Regions from separate parts of the Chryseobacterium electrogenes genome, predicted to be linked through region 2. Evidence: riboswitches for the same ligand, from Rfam matches in the RefSeq annotation. Region 2 holds a riboswitch; the other holds the start of a gene.

Region 1 (5,878 bases), 1.8 Mb from region 2:
TAGAAGTAGAAATTCTTGACCACGTTCAAGCTGATAAAGTAATCATCTTCAAAAAGAAGAGAAGAAAAGGTTATGCTAAGAAAAACGGTCATAGACAACAATTAACTCAGGTTAGAGTTGTTTCTATTACTGGATTTGATGCTGCAAAACCTAAAGCTAAAAAAGCAGCTAAGAAAGAAGAAGCTGCTGACTAATTAATTATTAATACCCAAAAACCTTAAAATAAAATGGCACATAAGAAAGGAGTTGGTAGTTCCAAAAACGGTAGAGAATCTCATTCTAAAAGATTAGGTGTGAAGATTTTCGGTGGACAAGCTGCAATCGCTGGTAACATTATTGTAAGACAAAGAGGTACTCAACATCACCCAGGTGAAAACGTTGGTATCGGTAAAGATCATACTTTGTTCGCATTAGTTGACGGTAAAGTAGTTTTCAGAAAGAAAGCAAATAACAGATCTTTTGTATCTGTTGAAGTTAACGCTTAATTAGCGTTTTACACAATATAGAAAATCCCAACTTTTATGAGTTGGGATTTTTTTGTTATTTATCTTAATTGCTTAATCTTGGTTGCAGTAACTTAGCCACAGTCGCCGTCCATCCACATTGGTGAGATGCACCCACGCCTCGACCATTATCACCATGAAAATATTCGTAAAAGTGAATATAATCTTTAAAATAGGGATCGTGATTCATATTATAATTTTCTCCATTAAAGGCGCGATTTCCGTTGTCGTCTTTTAGGAATATATTACATAATCTCTGGCTGAGATCTTTTGATATTTCTTCTAGATTTTTTTCTACACCACTTCCTTTGGGATATTCGATTTTTAGACTATCGCCGTAAAAGAAATGAAAACGTTGTAAGCTTTCTACAATTAAAAAGTTAATCGGGAACCAAATTGGACCTCTCCAATTGCTATTACCTCCAAACATCCTGCTATCGCTCTCCGCAGGCGTATATTGCACAACATAATCGTGTCCATTAATACTGAAATGGAAAGGATCTTTCTCATAAACTTTGGACATTGCTCTTATACCATAATTACTGAGAAATTCGTTTTCGTCAACCATTCTACTTAAGACTTTTGATAGTCTATTTTTCCTAAGAATACTCATGAGATGTTTATTGCCTTCGCCTTCTACATACCATTTTGACACGAGTTTAGCTAAGTCTTGTTTGTTCTTAAGAACCCACTCCATTCTTTTTTTAAAATTAGGAAGCTTCTCCAATAAGCTATGCTCCATAACTTCAACGGCAAACAGCGGAATTAACCCAACAATACTTCTCAATCTCAAACTAATGCTATTACCTCGTGATAACTTCAGTAAGTCATAGAAAAACCCGTCTTCTTCATCCCAAAGTCCAGCTTTGTCTTCTCCAATATTCTCCATGGCTTCTGCAATGTAAAGGTAATGCTCAAAAAACTTAATCGCCATATCCTCATACACCGGATTATAAGTCGCCAGCTCCATAGAGATCCTCATCATATTGAGCGCATACATTGCCATCCAACTCGTCCCATCGGCTTGCTCCAGATAATCACCTTCTTCTAACTCCATATTTCTGTCAAAAGCGCCAATATTATCCAATCCTAAAAATCCACCACCGAAAATATTATTACCGTTAACATCCTTACGATTGACCCACCAAGTAAAATTGAGTAATAGTTTTTGAAAAACACTTTCTAAGAAAAATAAATCTGGTTTTCCGTTATGCTTTTCATCAATTTTAAAAACTCTGAAAGTCGCCCATGCATGTACCGGAGGATTAACATCTCCGAAATTCCATTCATAAGCTGGCATCTGTCCATTAGGATGCATATACCATTCTTTGGTAAGTAACATCAATTGGTTTTTTGCAAAACTGGCATCTATTAAGCTAAAACTCACACAATGAAATGCCAAATCCCAAGTGGCATACCACGGATATTCCCACTTATCTGGCATAGAGATGATATCTTTATTATGGAGATGTGACCAATCTGTATTCCTGACATAACCTTGTCTATCTACAGGATGATTGGGATCACCTTTTAACCATTTTCCGATATTGTAATGATAGAATTGCTTGTTCCATAATAAACCTGCGAATGCCTGACGTTGAACATTTTTTTCATCTTCATTATGAATATCTCGTTGGATCTCTGCATAAAAAGCATTGGTTTCTTCTATTCTTCTGTTGAATATATCGTCAAAATCCCAAAAGGCATCGTCCATAATATGTGGAGAAAGCCTGAACTCAAAAGTATGATTACCGTTTGCAGGAATTACACCTTCACATCTAAAGCTGGCTTTTGTCCCTGTTCTTTGGGGATTAATTGTAGGTGAACCATAAAGAACATAATTATTAATTCCGTCTTTATAATATTGCCCGAATCCTTCTTCTCCGAAGAGTTTCGGTCTATTGGTTTCGTTTTCACAAAAAAGAGGTTCTACGTTTTTATCTCGCGAATAAAGCTTTTTAATCGTAATACTCTCATGGTGAATATCAATTTCGGCATCTTTAGAAAAAGCTAAAGATGGCTTATAGTTATTATAACCCCAACTCCAATTATTCCGGAACCAAAGGGTTGGCAATACCACCAAAGGCGCATCATGCTGACTTCTATTATGAACATCAATTCTAACTAAGAAATCATCCTCATCTACTTTAGCATATTCTATAAAAATGTCAAAATATTCATTATTACTAAAAGCACCTGTGTCGTAGATTTCATATTCCATTTCCTTATTAGACCGTTGTCCATTGACTGTGATAAGATCTTCGTAAGGAAATGTATTAATGGGATATTTATAAACCATCTTCATATAACTATGAGATGGTAAGTTATCTATGTAGTAAAAAATCTCTTTAATATCTTCGCCATGATTACCTTGATAATTACTAAGACCAAAAAATCGTTCTTTGATAATCTTATCTTTTTTGTTCCAAAAAGACAAAGCAAAACACATCAATTGCTTATCATCAGAAATACCTGCTATCCCTTCTTCTGCCCAGCGATAAGCCCAACTTTCTGCTTTATCATGCGTTGTATAATCCCAAGCATCTCCATTATTACTATAATCTTCTCTTACATTACCCCATTGTCTATGGCTTATATATGGCCCCCATTTTTTCCAATTAGGGCTATTTAGTTTTTCTTTTTCTGTCATAAAATTCTAAATAAATTAGGCTATCCATTATCTATAAAACTTTCCAAACTAGACATTCAACCAACAACATAGATTCTTATTTCTGTAACATAATCTGAATAATCACTTGATAAAAATACTACTAAATTACCAATATCTTGTGATTTTATCTTCCTTTAATCGGGAATAAATATTATTAAAAACCTCAAAGTAACTTCCTTATTACAAATTGAAAATTAAAATTTATGTCTTAAATAATATGCAGATTTCCCCATAAAATCAACAAAAACTACACAAGCTTATAGACTCAGTAATAACAATTAACATTAATTTATTTTCAGAATAGAAATTATACTCTATATTTGCACCTACGTTCATTTACATATTGAAAATGTTATCAAGAAAGGCGGAGGGATTAGACCCTATGAAACCTTAGCAACCCTTTGTTATGCAAAGAAGGTGCTACGTTCTACCAATTAATTTTTTGGAGAGATAACTACTGAACTTTTTTTTTCAGCCTATTCTTTGGCATTTTCAATTTTATAAAATACATAAAATTGAAAAAAGAACTTTTAAATATTACATTACCGTACATTACCAATTCTGGTAAAACTTACAACATACCATTAAGCTATCAGCTTTTTGGAGAAAAATTGTTTTCTGCTCCTATTATATTAGTTAATCATGCGTTAACTGGCAACTCACTTGTCACAGGTGAAAAAGGTTGGTGGAAGAGTCTAATTGGCACTAACAAAACAATAGACACCAATACCTATACAATCCTATGTTTTAATATTCCTGGCAACGGTTACGACGGATTTCTTATTGACGACTATGATGATTTTACAACATCTGATATCGCCAACATCTTTTTATTAGGTTTAGAACATCTCAACATAACACAATTACACAGCATTATTGGAGGCTCTCTTGGCGGAGCAATTGGCTGGGAAATGCTCGTTAAACAAAAGAATCTAGCAGCACAATTTATTCCTATTGCATGCGACTATAAAACTCATGATTGGCTTCACGCACAATGTATGGTACAGAAATATCTTTTAGATTCAAAAGAAAAACCACTTCAAAAAGCCAGAATCCACGCCATGTTATGCTACCGTACTCCCGAATCACTTAATGAAAGATTTAAAAATAATTTCGAAACACAACAAGGCAAAAGAGAATCAGAAGATTGGCTAACCTATCATGGAGAAGCTCTTAACGAGAGATTTAGTTTAAAGGCATATCAATTAATGAATCATCTTTTGATGACAATTAACTCCAACAAAAATGAATTAAAGGAAATCCAAGCCGATATAAATTTAATCGCGATTAATTCAGATTTATTTTTTCCTGCTTCAGAGATAAAGCAAACATTTACAACATTAAAAGAGCATAAGAAAAACATATTTTATGATGAGATCCAGTCAATTCATGGACACGATGCTTTTCTAATGGAATACGAACAACTCAATACTATTTTAAGTAAAATATTTTAATAATGGCAACACAAACGACAATCAATCTATACAGAAAAAAAGCACTTATAAACTTCGAAGGAAAAGACTTTCTTGGTCATATTGGTGTAGACTCACGTATTTTCCAAGCCCTCAACAATGCTAACATTAGTGTTGGCGTTATCTCACAACAAGCTATAGAAAATGGTGTTTCTGTTTTAGTAGATGAGAAAGATGCAGAAAAGGCTGTAAAAGTACTTACGGAAGAATTTAAAACCGAAAAACAAAATGCCACTGTCAGCAATATTTACAGTATTAATAACTTAGCTGTAATTGGTTTTGTTTCTGATAATTACAGTAAAATACTATCAGAACTTCAACGCAACAAGATTTTCCCACTTTTATTAAACCAAATTGCTTCTGCCGGAAGAGTCAACATTGTGGTAACTGATAATCAAACAGAAATTACCAAAAATATCATCGAAACAGAAATATACGGCAAGCCAAAAACCGTTCATCTCGCTTTGATTGGTCATGGCAATGTTGGCGGCACTTTGGTAGAACAAATTCTAGATTCTGTTGATGACATACGCCACAGAAAAAGAATTGACTTGAAAATATTCGCGATTTCTAATTCAAAAAAAATGGCTTTCAACCAAGCTGGTTTCAAAAGTGATTGGAGACAGAAAATCAACTATTCGCAGACAGCAAGCGACATCCAAGCAATCATCTCTTTTGCTAAAGAATATAGTTTAGAAAATCTAATTATGATAGATAATACGGCGAGCAAAGATTTTGTGAAGCACTATCCCACTTTTGTAGAAAATGGTTTTGACATCGTGGGTTCTAACAAAATTTACAACACTTTGCCGATTTCAGAATACCGCAATTTTAGAAAATTATTAGAAAAAAATAAAAAGAAATATCTGTACGAAACCAATGTTGGTGCAGGTTTACCATTAATTGACACCATAAAACTCCTCCATCTTTCTGGCGAAAATATCACAAGAATTAAAGGTGTTTTTTCGGGAACGTTGAGCTACGTTTTCAATAATTTTTCTCTTAGAAATGACAAGTTTTCTGTCATCATCCGCGAGGCAATGGAAAAAGGTTTTACAGAGCCAGACCCGCGCGAGGACTTATCAGGAAATGACGTCGCAAGAAAACTGTTGATTTTAGCAAGAGAATTAGATTTGATTAATGAGTTTCAGGACATCAACATTCAGAATCTGGTGCCGGAAAACCTTTTAGACATCGACAAAAACGAATTCATTTCCCGTTTGGAAGATTTG
Region 2 (5,878 bases):
AATGGACAAAAATAAAATTACCGTTTTTGAAGGTGTTGGAAGTTTTGAATCTGCTACACAAATTAAAGTAACTAAGAATGATGGTTCTTCAGAAACAATCGATTCTAAATATACCATTATCGCAACGGGATCTAAGCCATCTAGTTTGCCATTTATCACTTTAGATAAAGAAAGAGTAATTACATCTACAGAAGCACTTAACCTTAAAGAAATCCCAAAACATCTTGTTGTTATCGGTGGTGGTGTAATTGGTCTAGAGTTGGGTTCTGTCTATTTAAGATTAGGATCTCAGGTAACTGTGATTGAGTTTATGGATAAGATTATTCCTGGTATGGATGGATCTTTGTCTAAAGAATTACAAAAAGTCTTGAAAAAACAAGGTATGAAATTCATGCTTTCTACTGCTGTTGCTGGTGTAGAAAGAAATGGAGATTCTGTAAAAGTTACGGCTAAAGATAAGAAAGGAGAAGAAGTTGTTGTAGAAGGTGATTATGTATTAGTTTCTGTTGGTAGAAAACCTTATACAGAAGGACTTGGACTAGAGAAAGCTGGTGTAGAATTGGACGAAAGAGGTCGCGTGAAAACTAACGATCACTTACAGACTAATGTTTCTAATATCTACGCAATTGGAGATGTTGTTGCTGGTGCAATGTTAGCGCACAAAGCGGAAGAAGAAGGAACTTTTGTTGCTGAAACTCTAGCAGGTCAGAAACCTCATATCAATTATAACCTGATTCCTGGTGTTGTTTATACATGGCCAGAAGTTGCTGGTGTTGGTAAAACAGAAGAGCAGCTTAAGGAAGAGGGTGTTGCTTATAAAGTTGGTAATTTCCCAATGAGAGCATTAGGAAGAAGCCGAGCTTCTGGTGATACAGATGGTTTTGTAAAGATTATTGCAGACGAGAAAACAGATGAGGTTCTTGGTTTCCATATGATTGGAGCAAGAGCTGCCGATCTAATTGCAGAAGGAGTTACCGCGATGGAATTCCGTGCAAGTGCTGAAGATATTTCTAGAATGTCTCATGCGCACCCAACTTATGCAGAAGCTATTAAAGAAGCTGCTTTGGATGCTACAGGAAAGAGAGCTTTACACATGTAAGGTTTTTGACATAATATTATTGAAAGAGAAGTTAATAAACTTCTCTTTTTTTTTATGCTTTTATATGATAATTATTTTTTATGGCATGATTCATGACATAATATAATTTATAAATTACAAAACTATGAAAAGTATTTTTACTTCGATGTTAATTGCTATTAGTATATCTGGTTTTGCACAAGAAGCCGGTAAAGCTGGTGAATTCCTTAAAAATGAAGCTTCTAAAACAGAGCTAAATACGCAAAAATCAGATAAAGGTTTTAGAAATAATAAGTCGTCTAACAATCGTAATTCTAATAATCAATCAGGAGCTTTGGATAACTCTGGTTTCCGAAATCCTAATAACTCTGGCAATAATAATTCTTCTTCTTCTGGGCAGACTTCTGGCTATCGGTGGAATCAGAATTTTGGCTATTCCGAAGTATTCTTAAGAATCCCTGAATATGGATATTTTACTGTAGAAATAGGAGACCAGACGATAAGTAATGCTTCTGGAAAATTTCGTTTTTTTGATTTAGACTCAGGTCGTATGCCAATTTCAATTTATCAAGATGGATTTCTTATTTACAGAACGCAATTATCAGTGTCTAATAATAACAGAATCGTTCTAGATTTCTTTACCCATAATGGATTATATCTTTTAGATTCTTATCCGATAAAAGGGCAGACATACGGTTTTAATCAATGGGATGATGTCTGGAATAATCCTTATAACAACGGTTGGGGTAATTCTAATCCAAGTAATGTAATGAATAATCAGAGCTTTTCTCAGTTTATGACTACGATGAAAAGAGAAGCTAGTTTTGATAATAATAAAAAAGACTTTATTCTACAACAACTGAGAACTACGCAATTTACGTCCAAGCAAATTGCTGAAATGTTAACTGAATTTTCTTTTGATACTAATCGCTTAGAATTGGCTAAGCAACTTTTTAACTCATGTGTAGATCGTAATAATTTCTTTATTGTTTTTGATGCTTTTACGTATCAGAGGTATAAAGATGATCTTATGAAATTCATTTCAAAATCTTAATATTCAAGAGAAGCTTTTTAGTTTCTCTTTTTTATTGTAAAATTAAATTATTGATAATCAAGCTATTAATTGCTTAAGTTTATCAATTCATACTATTTCGGTATGAAATGTTTGTTTTTTTATTAAAACTGTTTTACATTTGCACCATGATAATGCAATATTGTTGTTAACTTATTAAGAAAGATGGAGGGAGTTAACCCTTAGAAGTCTTAACAACCTGCCAATTAGGTAAGGTGTTTCATTTAACCTTGAAAAAGGATAGATAAGTAAGATCAGTTCATTTTTATTTTTATAGATATAATTTGATATCCTCTTTCTGTCTTTCTGGAAGAGGTTTTTTTATGGTCAAAAAATTTAAAAAATATAACAAAAATGAATTCAAATTCTAAAAAGAACAAAATTTACTCAGTGACAAGCGCTGTTGTTTTTTTTGCGGGCTTAGGGACTTTCTCTGGTCAAGAGATCGTGGCTAAAAAAGATTCTATACAACAAAATAATATAGAAGAGGTTGTTGTCGTAGGTTCTAGAAGCGGTGGACGATCTAAGGCTGATAGTCCAGTTGCAGTAGATGTTTTTAATATCAAAGAAGCTTCTGTAAGCCTGCCACAGACTAATATTAATCAAATTCTTAACAGTATAGCTCCCTCTTTTACGTCCACTATTCAGACTAATGCAGATGGTACGGATCATCTAGATCCTGCGCAATTAAGAGGTCTTAGTCCGGATCAGGTTTTGGTTTTAGTTAATGGTAAAAGAAGGCATACGTCTGCATTGATTAATGTTAATGGTTCTCCAGGAAGAGGGACAGTAGGGACGGATCTTAATGCTATCCCAGCTTTTGCGCTTAATAAAATTGAAGTTTTGCGTGATGGCGCATCTGCACAATATGGATCTGATGCTATTGCCGGTGTGATGAATTTAATCTTAAAAAAAGATACAGGAAAATTAACAGGACAACTTAATTATGGTGGATATCTTACACCAACAGCTAACGATCATACAGGTAATTTTGATGGGCAACAATATCAGTTAGATCTTAATTACGGGAATAAAATTGGAACTAAAGGTGGTTTTTATAACGTGACCTTATCTTCTCAATTTCGAGAGCCAACAACTAGAGCGGGTGTAGAAAGTGGTGCTTTGTATAATGCCTACAATGCAATTGAAAAAAGAGCGCTTAATGATGGAGTTAATTTGTCTTCTTTGTTTTCTAACATTAATAATACGCCCAATTCTCAGCAGTTAATAGATTACATCAAGCAATATGCGCCAAAGGTGGGATATTTTAACCAGGCATTACAAAATAATATTCAGAATGCGACGAGTATTTCTGCTTTGCAAGGTTTGTTAAAAGGCGATGTTACTAATCAGGAATTGGCATATCGCGGATTAGAAAGAAGAGATTTTAATATGCAAGTTGGACAGTCTAAGCTTAACAATCAACAAGTTTTTGCAAATATAGAAGTGCCTCTTAATGATGATTGGAAGGTTTATACTTTTGGTGGTTATGGCATAAGACATGGTAGTTCTGGAGGATTTTATAGACGTCCAAATCAAGCGAGAACATTTACAGGATTATATCCGGATGGTTATCTGCCTAATATTGTAACGGATATACAAGATGTGTCTTTATCTTCTGGGATCAAAGGAGAATGGAGTGGCTGGAATGTTGATTTGAGTAATACTTTTGGTCAAAATAGTTTCGACTATACGATTAAAAATACTGGCAATACGAGCTTGAGGTTTGCAACTCCTAATAGTTTTAAGGCGGGAGGATTACAATTTTTACAAAATACTGTTAACTTAGATTTCAGTAAGAATTTTGATGTTTGGTCTGGGATTAATGTAGCTTTTGGAGGAGAGCAGCGCCATGAGAATTTTAAGATTACACCAGGCGAAGCGGCTTCTTACACGGCTTATGATATTTTCGGGAATCCACAGACGGCTGCAACACCAGCTAATCAAAAGCCAACAGATTTTTTTGGAGCTGCTTTGGCAGGAGGATCACAGGTTTTTGCAGGATTTAGAGATGCTAACAGAACTGATAGAAGCAGAAACTCTTATGCAGCTTACGCAGATGTAGAATTTAATTTCACCAATTGGTTATTGGTAGATGCTGCAATTAGATATGAGGACTATTCGGATTTTGGGTCGACATTTAATTATAAATTGGCATCAAGAATTAAGTTAACAGATCATCTTAATTTCAGATTTGCTGGATCTACGGGTTTCCGTGCACCATCAATTCACCAGATTTATTATAATACAACATCTACTTTATTTTCTGATGGTGTCTTGAAGGAAGTAGGGACTTTTAGTAATGATTCTTATTTCGCTACAACTTTCGGAATTCCGAAACTCAAACAAGAAACGTCAAAATCTATCAGCACAGGTTTTACATATAAAATTCCGAGTCTTAATTTGAACATCACAGCAGATGCTTATTTTATCAGAATCGATGATCGTATTGTATTAACGGATCAATTTAATAGACCAACTGCAGAACAGATTTTGGTTAACCCTAGTCTACAAGGACTTCAACAAAAATTTGATGAAGCGGGTGTTACTGCCGCGCAGTTTTTTGCCAATTCTATAGATACAGAAACCAAAGGTCTTGATATTGTCATCAGCCATAATTACAGAACTGGCGCTGTAAAACTGAATAATGATTTTGCGATTAACCTTAATAAAACCAGAAAAGTTGGTGATGTACATACCTCAGAAGGGCTTAGAAACCTTGGGTTAGAAAATACTTTTTTCTCAGAGAAATCTAGAGTATATCTGGAAGATTCTGTGCCAAAGATTAAAGCCAGTTTATCTCATAATATAAGTTGGAAAGATTTTAATTTTTACTTAAGAAATACTTACTTCGGGAAAGTGTGGGGCGCAGATATTATTAATGCTAATGTACTACCTTACGAGCATCAGTTAATTTCTGATAAAGTCATTACGGATATTTCTTTGGGTTATACCATTACAAAAAATGTTGGATTGACATTAGGTGTTAACAATTTGTTTGATATCTATCCAACTAAGAATTTACCACTTTCTAGTAATAACGATCAATTTGTTTATTCTAGATCGACTTCACAATTTGGACAAAATGGACGCTACGTCTTTAGTAGAGTTAATTTTACTTTTTAATTTTTATTATTGTTTTGATAAAGAGAGAGACTGCGGTTTCTCTCTTTTCTTTTTAGAGATATATTAGACAAAGTTCTTAACGTTAGTTAGAAACTTAATGCGCTTTAATTTTGATAAACAAACTTCTATATTTCACTTTTTTAGACAAAAAAAACCGATCGAATAATCAATCGGTTTAATATTTATATAAAATATAATTCTTATTTCTGCACTGGAGCTTGTGTTGCTGGAGCATTATTAGTTGGTGCTACAGGAGCTTCTTGTTTTGCTGGAGCTTTAGGAGCTTGTGTTGCTACTGATGGTTTCCCAGTCATTACAATGCTTAATAATATTAGTACAGCAATTGTAATACCCAAAGTCCAAGTTGCTTTCTCCATAAAGTCGTTGGTTCTTTGCACACCAAATGTTGCAGAAGATGTACCTCCGAATGTACCAGAAAGACCTCCACCTTTAGGGTTTTGTGCCATGATAATAATTACTAATAAGACGCAAGCGATCATTATTAATACCATAAAAAGCGTGAATATAGTGCTCATTTAATTTAAAATTTTGAATGGCAAATATAATCATTAAAAATTAATTAATGAAAGATATTCTAGATT

The links. Region 2 has a riboswitch for S-adenosylmethionine ahead of ACQQ6V_RS03605 (TonB-dependent receptor plug domain-containing protein). Riboswitches for the same ligand answer to the same signal wherever they lie in the genome.
Region 1: linked by a shared signal. The riboswitch ahead of ACQQ6V_RS12005 (alpha/beta fold hydrolase) and the one ahead of ACQQ6V_RS03605 (TonB-dependent receptor plug domain-containing protein) in region 2 are both predicted to bind S-adenosylmethionine.

Annotation. Positions count from the first base shown of each region.
Region 1 covers NZ_JBNPPB010000002.1:2,619,750-2,625,627, reverse strand. The annotation lists gene rplU (50S ribosomal protein L21) at 1-194, shown strand, start outside; gene rpmA (50S ribosomal protein L27) at 228-485, shown strand; gene ACQQ6V_RS12010 (MGH1-like glycoside hydrolase domain-containing protein) at 550-3,153, opposite strand; SAM riboswitch class I at 3,524-3,631, shown strand; gene ACQQ6V_RS12005 (alpha/beta fold hydrolase) at 3,690-4,628, shown strand; gene ACQQ6V_RS12000 (ACT domain-containing protein) at 4,631-5,878, shown strand, end outside.
Region 2 covers NZ_JBNPPB010000002.1:785,563-791,440, forward strand. The annotation lists gene lpdA (dihydrolipoyl dehydrogenase) at 1-1,099, shown strand, start outside; gene ACQQ6V_RS03600 (DUF4476 domain-containing protein) at 1,224-2,132, shown strand; SAM riboswitch class I at 2,301-2,401, shown strand; gene ACQQ6V_RS03605 (TonB-dependent receptor plug domain-containing protein) at 2,505-5,276, shown strand; gene secG (preprotein translocase subunit SecG) at 5,477-5,812, opposite strand.